4 regions of the Alteromonas sp. PRIM-21 genome follow, and region 3 is predicted to be linked to each of the others. Evidence: predicted binding sites of a transcription regulator. Region 3 holds the regulator's gene; each other region holds the start of a gene.
The links. The regulator sigma-54, encoded in region 3, starts transcription at its own class of promoters, with help from an activator protein. The targets are predictions, from matches to a motif close to GTTGGCACGNNNNTNGNNT.

Region 1 (3,664 bases), on a different contig from region 3:
GGCTTCAAAGAAAACGGGGTACTGGGCCATGTATACTAAAATGGCGATACAAACTACTAAAGGCGCAAGTAAGACTAGTGCGGCTAACGAACCCGAAATATAGTGCTGAGATGGACCGAAATCCCGGGATGGCACTACCTTACGCCCCATTTGTAAAACGAGGTAGCGCATAAGTGTTAAGGGATGAGTACTTTGGGGCCAGCGCCACAAGGCATCTACGGCAGTAGCCAGCCAAAGTACCAATAGCGACTGATATTGCGGGTCGCTAATTACCTCTGTCATATTATTTTGCGAGGGCCTTGATCATTGCCATAACTAGCTGTGCAGAATGCTTAGCAGCAGTGTCTAAATATTCTTTGAAGCTTACTGACGATGTTTTTCCAGCAATATCTGATAACGAGCGAATGACAAGAAACGGTGTATCAAGCATATGACAGGTTTGACCGATAGCTGCGCCTTCCATTTCCACCGCTTTCATATCTGGGAAATTTTCACGTAATTCCGCTACCGCTTCATCGCTGCCGATAAAAGCATCACCGGTGCAAATCAAGCCCGTTGTAGATTGCAATGAGGAAATCTCTGCAGCTGCACTACGCGCAGTTTCCATTAACGCGGTATCACAGCGAAAATCTTCGGGCATACCTGCACATTGACCAAGCTTGTAACCAAAATGAGTTAAATCGGCGTCGTGGTGAATAACGTGACTTGCAATAACTAAGTCACCAATATTCAAATTTTTGTCGAAACCACCGGCAGAACCTGTATTCACGACAGCATCAGGGGCGTACTGTTCAATCAATACTGTGGTAGCGATAGCAGCTGCCACTTTACCAATGCCGCACTTAACTAACACCACTTCCATGTCGTTAAGTGTGCCTTCATAAAATGTAAGGTGTTTCCACTTTGTTTCTTTTACATTCCAAAGCGATGCTTTAAGTAGCGCAACTTCTTCATCCATTGCGCCTAAAATACCAATTTTGTTCATAACTCTACCGACGGTGTTGAGGGAATTTAACGCGTGAATACGCTGTTGAATGCACTAATTGTATAAGGAAAATAGAGAAACTGACAGAAAAATGCCTTTGTTACCGCCATTTGAGAGTAAGAAAACAGCAAAGTAACAAAGGCTAGGGGAAGCTCGAGCTAAACGTATCAGGCAGCAGCTGGTCTGCTTGAACGCACTGGGCGGGTTGGGCGCTTAGGTGGTTCTGGGTTGTGCGTAGGTAGCTGAGCCATTTTATTTTGTAAACGGCGATAAGGAATAAGTTTGTTTTCTAAGCACTCGCGAATATCGTCAACCGTGTAGCCAGATTTAACTTTAATCCTTGCGTGCGGAAGGCCAGCAGCATCTAAAGCGCCCGTTACAAACCAATCTTTTTGCGTTTTATAGCCTTCTTTCCCTTGGCTGTGAACCAAATCGATTGCCATAACAGGGCTCATATCTTGTTTATCGACCAGTACAAAGTCGAGTTGTCTGCTAGATGCTCTGCTAAGCGCTTGGCTTGCTGTCTTCTTGTTGGTTGATTGACGTACTGATACAAGGTCATTAAGACGTACGCGGCACACTATTCTAAATTCTCGACCCATGGCCTGTTCAATAAGGTTTAAAAAAGTATGCTCTACCGGAGTAAAGAGTTGTGCTTTCCGCCTAAATGGAAATGCCACTCCACCGTCTGACAACTTTATGGCACCTAGTGCAACGACTATAAGTAACATCATTAAAATAATTGCCAATTCCATCGTAACCCTCGCAAATATCAATAGAAAAAGTCATGACATGAGTAACTGAAGGTCAGCCTAGCCCGGTATATATAGCTTAGCGGTATGAGCTTCGTTTACGGCATAGGCGTCATAAAAATGACGCTTGCTGCTGTCATGAAGTAGTTATTGAAGAAATTGCAAAGCGGGTGCCAACATGAATTATTTTGCTAGCAAACTTAACCTAGTTTCTAGTGGGTTTTTGAGGTGACCAGAATATCGACTTGAGAGCCCGCGTTATCAGGACTTATTATGACTCTTATTGTTTTATCCTCTGACGAAAGTAGAGTACGGCCCCTAACAGGGGAATGAGGCTTTAACGATGGATGGGCTGTTTCATAAACGCCGAGTATTTCGTTAGGCGTGCGTGGTGAGTGGTAAACCATCACAGCTGACGTGTCTTTTTCAAAGGCTTGGCACTGTCTTGCATCATTAGAGATTTTCACCTGCTGAAACTCGGCTGGGCACGACACAATAGTAGGTCGGCTTAAAGACGGCATCGCATCCTGGTTATTTTTTTTCTCATTAATTTGGGCTTTCAACGAAGAATCTACGGAAAGGGTGTCTGCAAAACAGGCACTTCCAGCGGCTGAGGCTAATGCTAAACAAAGTGAAAATGTCCAAGTGTTTACGTGCTTCATAGGTAGGTTCTTCATCCAGTGGGCGATATTCTTTATTTATTATTACGATACTAGAGGCGTTGTTCTTTTGCTTCAACTAAACCTTGGTCTATTAAGGTATGTAAGAAGAACTTTTCGTATCTTCTGGGGCGTGTAAAACAAAAAAGCTCGATAGCGAGACTATCGAGCTTTTAATCACAGAGAATATTCGCGAAGGTTAAACGCCAATATAATCCATGATACCTTCGGCAGCCTTACGGCCTTCGTCGATAGCGGTAACAACCAGGTCACTACCACGCACCATATCACCACCGGCAAAAACTTGAGGGTGTGAAGTTTGGAAGGCAAACTTACCAGCAGAAGGGGCGCGTACACGACCTTTCTCATCAAGCATAATGCCGAAATCGGCAAACCATGGAGCAGGGCTTGGTTGGAAACCAAATGCGATGATAACTGCATCTGCTTCAAGTACGTGTTCAGAACCTTCTATTTCAACAGGACGGCGACGACCATTTACATCTGGCGGCCCCATTTCGGTTTTAACAAACTTAACGCCACAGGCTTTTCCGTTTTCATCAACGGCTATATCAAGAGGCTGTAGGTTGAATTTAAACTCAACGCCCTCTTCTTTAGCGTTAACCACTTCGCGGCGTGAACCAGGCATACTTTCTTCGTCACGACGATATGCACAGGTTACTTGTGCAGCTTCTTGACGAATTGAAGTGCGTACACAGTCCATGGTGGTATCACCACCACCTAGCACAACAACACGCTTGCCTTTCATGTCAACAAAATCAGCGGGGTCCTTTTCAAGGCCCATTACGCGGTTGGTGTTGGCGATAAGGAAAGGAAGTGCATCATATACGCCTTCAACGTGTTCGTTATCGAAACCACCTTGCATCGACTTGTACGTACCCATGCCCAGAAATACTGCATCGTATTTATCAAGCAAATCCTGGAACTGGATGTCTTTACCAATTTCAGTATTAAGTACGAATTCAACACCCATCTCGGTAAAGATTTGGCGACGTAGCTTGATTACATCTTTCTCTAATTTGAAAGACGGAATACCAAATGTAAGTAGGCCACCAATTTCTTCGTATTTGTCGTAAACAACAGGTTTAACACCGTTACGAACTAGAATATCTGCACATGCAAGACCCGCAGGGCCGGCACCTACGATCGCCACTTTCTTATCGGTCCATACCACGTCAGACATATCTGGGCGCCAGCCCATTTTGAATGCCGTATCGGTAATGTATTTTTCAATACTACCAATGGTAACA
Region 2 (3,664 bases), 130 kb from region 3:
AGCGCACCGATGGGCTAGGTTATTAAAATACTGCAATACGATGCCACGTAAGAGGCCTTTTGTCAGCAAAGACCCTAAAAATTTAGCGCACCTGAAACTAAACGAGAAGCGGTGTTAACAAGAAACTAAATGGCTTTTGCTTTTGTTGTCTTGCCGCTGGGCCCTCTGAACTGTGTTTATACGTCAGTAACAATCTATTAAAAGATTTTAAGCTACAATGGTGATAGAATCGCCGAAAAATCATCCTGCCTACTTGGTGTACTGCTATCACGCGGTTTACGCCACGGTGGGTTGTTGTGTTTAACATCTTAGCTTCTGAGAGAACATGTTCGATTTAATTACCAGTAAAGACAGCAACGTTAAGAACGACGTGCTATCAGGCATTACAGTGGCACTTGCCCTGGTCCCTGAAGCCGTCGCATTTGCATTTGTAGCCGGCGTAGAACCAATGATTGGTCTATACGCGGCCTTTATGATGGGGTTGATTACCTCTGCTATTGGCGGTCGCCCTGGAATGATTTCTGGTGCTACCGGCGCCATGGCCGTTGTAATGGTGGCACTGGTTGCCCAACACGGCGTGCAGTATTTATTTGCCGCGGTTATTTTGGCAGGTTTACTGCAAATAATGTGCGGTATATTCAAGCTCGGTAAGTTTATTCGTTTAGTGCCATATCCGGTAATGCTTGGCTTTGTAAACGGTCTTGCAATCGTTATTTTCTTAGCTCAGCTAGGCCAGTTTAAAGTTACTAACGCTGCTGGAGAATTGCAGTGGATGGAAGGTACGCTGCTTTACTGGATGCTAGGGCTCGTGGCGTTAACCATGGCCATTATCTATTTACTGCCTAAGCTAACCAAAGCTGTTCCTGCATCGCTAGTAGCGATTGTTACGGTAACAGCATTAGTACACGGCCTCGACTTAGAAGCACGTACGGTAATCGACTTTGTTCGTGACTTGCTACCGGCTGACCAGCGCGACACTGCAACGCTTGCTGGCGAGCTTCCTAGCTTCGCTATCCCTATGGTGCCGTTCACCTGGGAAACGTTCATGATAGTACTACCAACCTCAGTGATTCTTTGCTTGGTGGGTCTTATTGAATCGCTTCTTACGCTTTCATTAATTGATGAAATGACCGATACCCGTGGTCGCGGTAATAAAGAGTGTGTTGGCCAGGGCGTTGCAAATACTGTTAACGGTTTCTTTGGCGGTATGGGCGGTTGCGCCATGATTGGTCAAAGTATGATTAATATTAACTCTGGTGGCCGTGGCCGTTTGTCTGGTATCACCGCGGCGGTTGTATTATTAGGCTTCATTCTATTTGCAGCTCCGCTAATTGAAATGATTCCTCTCGCTGCCCTTGTTGGCGTTATGTTCGTGGTGGTTATTGCAACATTTGAGTGGGCGTCATTCAGAATTATTCGCGGCGTAAACAAAGAAGATGCCTTTGTACTATTTCTAGTGACAGGCGTTACCGTTATTGCTGACCTTGCTATTGCGGTGGTTGTCGGTGTTATCGTTTCTGCCCTTGTGTTTGCATGGAAACACGCCCGTCATATAGAAGCGAAGTCGCACATTGATAACGACGGCTGGAAAGTCTACGAGCTAGACGGTCCGCTTTTCTTTGGCTCGGTATCGCATTTCAAAGACTTGTTTGATATCGCTAACGACCCGCAAGATGTAGTTATCGATTTTAAAGACTCTCGTATCTGGGATTCATCAGGCATCGATGCACTAGATACCCTTGCAGATAAATATGAAGAGCAAGGTAAGAAGCTACACATTCGTCATATCAGCGATGAGTGTCGTTCGTTGCTTCGCAAGGCCGACAAGTTTGTTGAAATTAACGTAGTCGAAGATCCTCGCTACCGCGTAGCAACGGATAAACTGGCCTAGTTTATTTGATAGCGCTTAATGCACCAAGTAAACACAGATTTGCGTTTGTTTGGTGCAGTTGTGAAGTCTGAATAATGCCTATTTTGTAGTAAATCAAATAAAAACAATAGATTACGATTTTGGCACTGAACTTGGATAGCTATAAGCGTAAAGTGTGTTTTGGTGATTTGTGTCAATCGCTGAAAATTGTGTGATTTATAACACTCCGTAAAATGTGTTAGCTAGAGCATGCTGATCTTAAGTGTCAGTACTAGCAAAATAGGCAACGAAGCCCGCATCAACGAAAGTTGAAGCGGGCTTTTTTTTGTCCCGAAAAAAGGGGAATATCATGACTTCATTGGACTCAAAAACGCAAATTGTCGTCGTAGGCAACGGCATGGTGGGGCATCATTTTGTAGAGCAGCTTCACCAAAGCGATGCCAATGTAGAAATAACCGTTTTATGCGGCGAGTCTCGCCTCGCATACGATCGCGTTTATCTGTCATCATTTTTTAGTGGCGCTAGTGCTGATGACCTAGCGCTTACCACACCCGCTCAATACGCTGAATGGGGCGTAAACGTAGTCACCAATGCCTTAGTGACCGATATTGACCGTGATAATAATAAAGTCACGACTTCAGAAGGGCAGGTGTTTAGCTACGATAAGCTGGTTCTTGCCACTGGTTCTTATCCATTCGTGCCCCCCATTCCCGGGAACGACCAAGAGCATTGCTTAGTGTACCGCACCATAGACGATCTACTCGCTATTGAAGCGTCAGCAGCGGTGAGCAAAGTAGGCGTTGTCGTTGGTGGCGGTCTTCTAGGTTTAGAAGCAGCGAATGCCTTAAAGCAAGCTGGGCTAGATACTCACGTGGTTGAATTCGCACCACAGCTTATGGCGGTGCAGCTAGACCAAACCGGTGGTGCCGTACTTAAAGACAAAATTGAAGATTTAGGCGTAACCGTTCATACCCAAAAAGCAACCCAAACTATCGAAGCTGGCGATACCTGCCGCTATAAAATGGTGTTTGCAGACGGCACTGCGTTAGAAACTGACATGATTTTATTCTCTGCCGGTATTCGACCTTCCGATCAGCTCGGCAGAAAATCAGCGCTAACACTTGGTGAGCGCGGCGGTATTGTCATTGATAATCACTGCCTGACCTCTGACCCTAATATTTACGCAGTGGGCGAATGTGCGCTTTGGGATAACAAAATCTTTGGCTTGGTTGCACCTGGTTATACCATGGCGCGCACGGCAGTAAGTCATATAACAGGTGGCGATGCCGAGTTCGCTGGTGCAGACATGAGTACCAAACTCAAACTAATGGGCGTAGAAGTGGGTTCTATTGGCGATGCGCATGAACGTACGGAAGGTGCTCTAAGTTACACCTACTTAAATCAGCCTGAAGGCGTGTATAAAAAGCTGGTAGTAGATAGCGAGCAAAAGCTCGTGCTTGGTGCCGTACTCGTTGGCGATACCAGCGACTACGATACGCTATTACAATATGCGCTTAACAGCATCGAATTGCCTGAACACCCAGAGAGCCTAATTCTGCCATCATCCGATGCCGCACCAGCATTAGGTGCCGATGCACTGCCAGACACCGCGTCTATATGCTCGTGCCTAAATGTAACGAAAGGCGACATTGTATCAGCTATTGAAGGTGGCTGTTGCAGCGTTGGCGATGTAAAGGGTGAAACTAAAGCCAGTACTGGTTGTGGTGGATGTGCTGCGTTGCTTAAAAATGTAGTAGATAGCGAGCTTGAAAAGCGCGGTGTTGAAGTATCAAA
Region 3 (3,664 bases):
GAGCGCAGATTCTGCTCTGATAGCTTCTGATAGAGACTTATTTAGTTTAGCTAAAGGATGAAGACGGCGAGTTTCGCTAAACCGCTTGACCAGTACGTCATCGCTTGCGTCAATGTACACTATAGTCATCGACCAAGAAGAAGGCAGGTAATCTAGAATCTCTACCAAGTCATCTGGATTTTTGGGAAGATTCCTTACGTCGATACTTACTGCAACTTGGTCGTATTCATCAACAACAGTATGGGTGAGGGTGGGAAGCAAATTTACTGGGATATTATCAACACAGTAATAACCTAAGTCTTCCAAAGCGCGAAGTGCGACAGACTTACCAGACCCTGAACGACCACTGATTATGATCAGCTTCACCTAAACTCTCCCTTATATTCTGGTTTCATCGCATACGCGTTGTTGAATAAAGCGCCTATCTATAATGTATAGGCTCTTATGGCTTAACTTAATGCAGAAATAATCTCGTCGCTGGTTGTTGCGCGGCGTATTGTTTTAATTGTTTCTTTGTCACTGAGCTTACCGGCTACGGTAGCCAGTGTTTGAAGGTGTCCTTCGGTTTGCTCTTCGGGAACGAGTAGCGCAAAAAATATGTCTACGGGCTTTTCATCTAGGGCATCAAAGTTGATAGCTGGTGTGCTTGTAACAACAATTGCTATTACCTTCTCAAGGCCAGCCAGGCGACCGTGAGGCAGTGCTATGCCGTTGCCAATACCCGTGCTACCCATACGTTCTCGAGCCATTAAGCTATTTAAAACCGTTGCCTGGTCAATGTTATCATTTTGCTTGGCAGCGATATCAGCGATGATCTCAAGAATTCGCTTTTTACTATTACACTGAACCGCACACTCGGTGCGGTCCAGACTTACGATGGCTTGTATATCCATGCTTAATTAACTACTAATGTTTTTTCAGTTTTTCCTTATGCTTGATTACCTGCCGGTCGAGTTTATCAACCATGCTGTCAATCGCCGCATACATGTCGGTATTTTCTGAGGATGCGAATACTTCAGCGCCACTTAAATGAACAGTCGCTTCGGCTTTTTGATTTAATTTTTCAACGTTCAGGATGACATGCACATTAGAAATGTGATCAAAGTGACGTTCAAGTTTGCTGAACTTCGTATCGACATAATTACGCAAAGAGTCGGTGATTTCGACATGATGACCAGTAAGGTTGATTTGCATATTTCGTCTTCCTTATATATTTAAGCCCGGTTAGATAAGGCTTTTGCGTTGGTTCGACGGCGGGATCGATAACGATTCCCGGTATTTTGCTATTGTTCGCCGAGCGACTTTTATGCCTTGCTCGGCCAACAACGAAGCAATCTTGCTATCACTTAGGGGCTTGCTAGGATTTTCCGCAGCCACTAACTTCTTGATCAATGCACGAATCGCTGTAGATGAACATTCACCACCTGACTCAGTTGCTACGTGGCTTGAGAAGAAATACTTCAATTCGAAGATACCACGAGGCGTATGCATATACTTTTGCGTTGTCACACGGGAAATAGTCGATTCGTGCATATCTACCATTTCTGCGACATCATTTAGCACCATTGGTTTCATCATTTCCGGGCCGTGCTCAAAAAAGCCCATTTGCTGCTGCACAATACAATTTGCGACCTTCATTAAGGTATCGTTACGAGATTCAAGGCTCTTTATGAACCACTTGGCCTCTTGCATGTGTGAGCGGATGAATTGTGAATCGCTACTGTTCTTAGCACGGCGACTCATTGCTGCGTACTGTTGATTTACGCTTAATTTCGGCAGACTGTCGGGGTTTAGCTCAACCACCCAACGGCCATTTTTCTTGGTTACTGAGACATCAGGAATAACGTACTCAGGCTCTTTAGTAACTAAAGCACTACCTGGACGAGGATTCAAGGTTTGAAGTAAACGCATTGCTTCGCGCAGCTGATCTTCTTTTAATCGGCTCTTACGCATTAGGGTGCGGTAGTCTTTACTGCTCAGTAAATCTGAATATTCCTCAATAAGCTGCTTCGCTTCAGCAAGCCACGGTGTGTCTTCTGAAAACTGGCGCAATTGCACCATAAGACATTCTTGAGGGGTACGAGAACCTGAACCAATGGGGTCGAACATTTGAATGCGCTTAAGTACACATTCTATTTCGTCCATTTCGATAGGCTCTTCAAGATCATCATCGTTGACCGCTTCTAAGATATCGTCAAGAGTAACGGTCAAATAACCTGATTCGTCAATCGAATCGATGATTGCAGTAGCAATGGCGCGGTCAGTATCCGAAAAATGAGTGAGCCGCATTTGCCAAAGCAAGTGCTCTTGGATGTCTTCAGTGGTCTCACCTTGGAATATTTGTTCATCATCATTAGATGGACCAGGTGCAGGCGCAGAAGAAGCGGAATAATACTCATCCCAAGTGCTGTCGATAGGTAGCTCATCGGGAAGGTCATTCTTCTCCAGTGCATCTCCTGCTTCTAGCGTGTCGCTTGATGCAGAAGCTGTCGCTTCAGCAGCGCTATTGTCACTATCGACATTGTTCTTTTCTACTTGTGGCTCGTCGCTACCTTCTTCCACTTCTAAAAGCGGATTAGAGTCGAGCGCTTCTTGAATCTCTTGCTGAAGATCAAGCGTAGAAAGCTGCAGCAGCTTAATGGCCTGCTGCAGCTGAGGTGTCATTGTAAGTTGTTGGCTAAATTTTAGCTGTAAAGATGGTTTCATCTACGTCTTATTTAAATGCTCTAAATTAAATATACCAGAGCGAAACTGAAAAATGACAATTCGGTTACACTAACTATAGCCTGAATTGTTCGCCTAGGTATACGTCCCTTACTTTTTGATTACTTAAAACCTGTTCCGCAGTTCCTTGCGCAATAAGCTCGCCATGACTCACAATGTACGCTTTTTCGCAAACATCCAATGTTTCGCGTACGTTATGGTCCGTGATAAGGATACCAATACCCCTATCTCGCAGATGCTGTATTATCTTCTTTATATCATTAACTGATATTGGATCAACACCGGCAAATGGTTCGTCTAACAAAATAAATTGTGGTTTTGCTGCCAGAGCTCGAGCAATCTCTACGCGACGCCGTTCTCCCCCTGACAAACTCATCCCCGTACTATTACGTATATGGTTGATATTAAATTCATCAAGTAGGGCATCTGCTTCTTCTTCTTGCTGTTGTGAATTTAAATCTTTACGGGTCTGCAAAATGGCCATGATATTTTCATGTACCGTAAGCTTTCTAAATATTGATGCCTCTTGCGGGAGGTAGCCTATACCGCGGCGTGCGCGCTCATGCATTGGCTGGTGAGTAAGCTCATTATCATCAATTTCGATCTTGCCTTTGTCTAAGTTGACCAAGCCTACAATCATGTAAAAAGTAGTGGTCTTACCAGCGCCATTAGGGCCGAGAAGCCCAACAATTTGACCGGTAGACACTGAAAGGCTTACATCGCGAACAACCTGTCGCGATTTATACGATTTAGCAAGGTTTTTAGCGCTCAAAGTTGCCATTGCTATTCATTGTCCTCGTTGTCTTTCTTAGACGATGTTTTACGAATGGTGTCAGGGGTAAACACTGTGGTTACACGACCTTCACCATCTTCACCGGCGCCACCCGTTGCAAGCAATTGTTCAGTAATCATATCGAACGTAATCTTATCACCTTGCACT
Region 4 (3,664 bases), on a different contig from region 3:
GCGGACATGCTGCTGCCATTTATGCGCATTAGCGGCTTGTTCGTAGCCATGATTGGATTGAGTGCAAAATCAATCCCCCCGCAGGTAAGAGCCCTGCTGGGTATAATGCTAACGCTCATCATCATGCCAGTAGTCCCTCCATCACCTATAGAAAACTTGGTGGATGTAGGCACATTTTTAATTGTTATTCAGCAGTTGCTTATTGGTATTGCTATTGGCTTTATTTCCATGATGGTACTTAATACCTTCGTGCTTGCAGGCCAAATCATAGCCATGCAAACAGGTTTGGGGTTCGCGTCTATTGTTGACCCCGTAAACGGTATAAACGTACCTGCGGTTGGTCAGTTTTATCTAATATTGGCGACTTTATTGTTTTGGACGTTGGATGGGCATTTGTCCATGATCCAAATGATAGTAATGAGCTTCGAGGCGTTTCCCATAGGCGAAGCATGGTGGACAGGTGAACAGTTCCGAGATATTGCCCATTGGGGCGGTTGGATGTTTATATCGGCAGTAACCTTGTCTCTAGCGCCCATTGTGTCACTACTTATTGTGAATTTAGCGTTTGGTGTAATGACCAAGGCTGCACCCCAGCTAAACATTTTTAGTATTGGCTTTTCCATTGCTCAGGTAATGGGATTGCTGATTATTTGGATAACGCTAGATAACTTTACTGCGCACTTTGAAACCCAATGGTTTAGAGCCGAACAGTTTATGTGTGAACTATTGAACATTTGTGGTTAGGAAAAAATGGCAGATTCAAGCGAAAAAACAGAAGACCCCACGGGGAAAAAACTCGATGATGCCCGAAAAAAAGGGCAGCTGGCCCGTTCCCGTGAACTATCCACAACTTTAGTGCTTATTGTCAGCGCCTTTATGTTTTTATTTGTGGGTGAATGGGTTGCTGAATCTGTTTTCAAGCTCACCCAGCGAATGTTTATTCTCTCTCGCGACGAAACTTATGATACTACCCACATGTTCGGCGCTTGGGGCGAAGCTTTCTCAGCGGTAGGTCCAGCCGTGTTGCTTTATATGGTGGTTGCCATGATAGCCGGCATCTATGGCTCTATTGCTCTTGGTGGTTTTAATTTCACCTGGGAAGGTGCAAAGCCTAAGGGCTCCAAAATGAGTCCAATTCAGGGCTTTAAGCGAATGTTCGGTATGAACGGCTTGGTTGAGCTATTAAAATCTATCGCTAAAGTTGTGGTTATCATCAGTATGGCCATAGGGGCGCTGTTGTTCTTCGAAGATGAAGCGCTGCATTTAGATATGGAGCTTTATCCGGGCAACCTGTTTCACGCTATGGACATACTTAAATGGGCATTTCTCATTCTAGTCTGTGGCATGATCCCCATCGCGCTTATCGATGTGCCTTATCAAATGTATAAGCACAACAAAGAAATGAAAATGACCAAGCAAGAGGTTAAAGACGAGCGCAAAAATGCTGAGGGCGACCCTATGGTTAAAGGCCGTATTCGCCGTTTGCAGTATCAAGCAGCAACCAAGCGCATGATGCAGGAAGTACCTCAGGCAGACGTGGTAGTAACCAACCCGACTCACTTTTCAGTAGCGATTAAGTATGATGAACAGGGCGTAAGAGCACCTGTTGTGGTGGCAAAAGGGGCTGATGAATTGGCCATGCATATCAGAAAAATTGCTACCGCCAATGACGTACCCTTAATACCTTCTCCTGTACTTGCTCGTGCCATCTTTTATTCGACAGAAGTCGACGATGAAATCCCCAACGCCTTATTTATGGCGGTAGCGCAGGTGCTAGCACACGTCTATCAGCTTAAAGCACATAGGGCAGGAAAGGGTAAGCGTCCTAAACCACTTAAACGAGATTTGCCTATTCCTCCAGAATACCGTCGCTAAGTGACTATTTTACTGCGGTTTTTTTTGGCCTTTTTATACTTTTCGCATACTTTTGGGGTCTATTGGTATATGTAAATGCCGCTTTGTATAAAGCTGGCACGTTAGTTGAAAACTCTATTGAAGATTTACATAAAGCGTCAATTTTCTGATAGAGAGACACCCAGCCATGCAGTTATCCGGTTATCTTCAGCGATTCGATAAAAATCAGCTGCAAAATTTTACCAGTGGTTTAGGCGCGCCTATTGTCCTTTTGGCAATCATGGGAATGGTAATTCTACCCATGCCGCCGTTTTTACTCGACGTATTGTTTAGCTTTAATATTGCGCTCTCTCTCGTCATCATTTTGGTGGCGGTACTCACTCAACGGCCTGTGGATTTTGGTATTTTCCCACTTGTGCTTCTAATTGCGACAGTTCTGCGTCTGGCACTAAACGTTGCATCTACGCGGGTTGTATTGTTGTACGGTCACGAAGGGGGAGATGCAGCAGGGAAGGTGATTGAAGCCTTCGGTGCGGTTGTTATCGGCGGTAACTATGCTGTGGGTATTGTTGTCTTCGCTATCCTTCTTATTATTAACTTCAAGGTAGTAACCGCAGGTGCAGGACGTATTTCAGAAGTAAGTGCTCGCTTTACCTTGGATGCTATGCCAGGTAAGCAAATGGCAATTGACGCTGATTTGAACGCAGGCTATATCGATCAAGACCAAGCGCGTCAGCGTCGTGAAGAAATAACCGCAGAGGCAGACTTTTACGGGTCGATGGACGGTGCATCGAAGTTTGTAAAAGGAGATGCGGTTGCCGGTCTTTTTATCATGCTTATCAATATCGTTGGCGGATTGTTTATAGGCATGATTCAGCACGATCTTTCATTTGGAAATGCCATAGAGATCTACACTATCTTGACCATTGGTGATGGTTTGGTGGCGCAGATACCTTCATTGCTACTTTCGGTAGCAACGGCGATTATCGTTACTCGTGAAAACGAAACCCAAGAAATGGGTAAAGAAATCCGTGGCCAGCTAGGCAATAATCAAGCGCTTTATATTGCATCAGGCGTGCTTTTCGTCATGGGTATCATCCCGGGTATGCCTCATATCGCATTCTTGGGTTTTTCATTTTTGATTGCAGGGTTTGCATATTGGCAGACAGTTCAAGCTAAGAAGAAAGCGGCAGAACCTCAATTACCAGAGAACATTGCAAAAGACGAAACTGTTGCACCTGAAGTTAAAGAGCTGGGATGGGACGATGTTCAGCAGGTGGATACCATTGGTTTAGAAGTGGGCTATCGCTTAATTCCTCTTGTTGATAAATCTCAAGGTGGCGAGTTGTTAACGCGAATTAAAGGCGTGCGTAAAAAACTTTCCCAAGAACTTGGCTTCCTTATTCCACCCGTTCATATACGCGACAACTTAGACTTAGAGCCTAACACTTACACCATCGCTATGCTCGGCGTCACTATTGGCGATTCCGTTATAAGTCACGACGAAGAACTTGCCATTAACCCCGGACAAGTGTTCGGAAAATTAGAAGGGCGCGCTACTAAAGACCCTGCTTTCGGGTTAGATGCGGTGTGGATTAAGCCTAATAAGCGCGAGCACGCGCAAACTCTTGGATACACGGTTGTTGATGCCGCCACTGTTGTTGCGACTCATCTTAGTCAGTTACTTTCCAATAACGCCTATCAGTTACTTGGGCATGAAGAAGCGCAGCAGCTTTTAGATATGCTGGCCAAACAGCACCCTAAATTAGTTGAAGGTTTAGTGCCCGATATTCTGCCGCTTAGTACAGTT

Region 1: a site for sigma-54 is predicted at 1,897-1,915, ahead of IW644_RS05325 (DUF2726 domain-containing protein). Genes of this name have one in related genera too.
Region 2: a site for sigma-54 is predicted at 2,010-2,028, ahead of nirB (nitrite reductase large subunit NirB). Genes of this name have one in related genera too.
Region 4: a site for sigma-54 is predicted at 1,968-1,986, ahead of flhA (flagellar biosynthesis protein FlhA). Genes of this name have one in related genera too.

The regions. Positions count from the first base shown of each region.
Region 1 is NZ_JADOEK010000002.1:210,006-213,669, forward strand. Features, by position in the region: gene IW644_RS05315 (cobalamin biosynthesis protein CobD/CbiB) at 1-282, opposite strand, end outside; gene IW644_RS05320 (5'-methylthioadenosine/adenosylhomocysteine nucleosidase) at 284-985, opposite strand; gene IW644_RS05325 (DUF2726 domain-containing protein) at 1,153-1,740, opposite strand; gene IW644_RS05330 (hypothetical protein) at 1,950-2,399, opposite strand; gene IW644_RS05335 (FAD-dependent oxidoreductase) at 2,596-3,664, opposite strand, start outside.
Region 2 is NZ_JADOEK010000004.1:103,434-107,097, forward strand. Features, by position in the region: gene IW644_RS08285 (SulP family inorganic anion transporter) at 326-1,891, shown strand; gene nirB (nitrite reductase large subunit NirB) at 2,220-3,664, shown strand, end outside.
Region 3 is NZ_JADOEK010000004.1:237,496-241,159, forward strand. Features, by position in the region: gene rapZ (RNase adapter RapZ) at 1-366, opposite strand, end outside; gene ptsN (PTS IIA-like nitrogen regulatory protein PtsN) at 450-893, opposite strand; gene hpf (ribosome hibernation promoting factor) at 907-1,194, opposite strand; gene IW644_RS08825 (RNA polymerase factor sigma-54) at 1,225-2,706, opposite strand; gene lptB (LPS export ABC transporter ATP-binding protein) at 2,780-3,505, opposite strand; gene lptA (lipopolysaccharide transport periplasmic protein LptA) at 3,508-3,664, opposite strand, start outside.
Region 4 is NZ_JADOEK010000001.1:119,744-123,407, forward strand. Features, by position in the region: gene fliR (flagellar biosynthetic protein FliR) at 1-744, shown strand, start outside; gene flhB (flagellar biosynthesis protein FlhB) at 751-1,875, shown strand; gene flhA (flagellar biosynthesis protein FlhA) at 2,042-3,664, shown strand, end outside.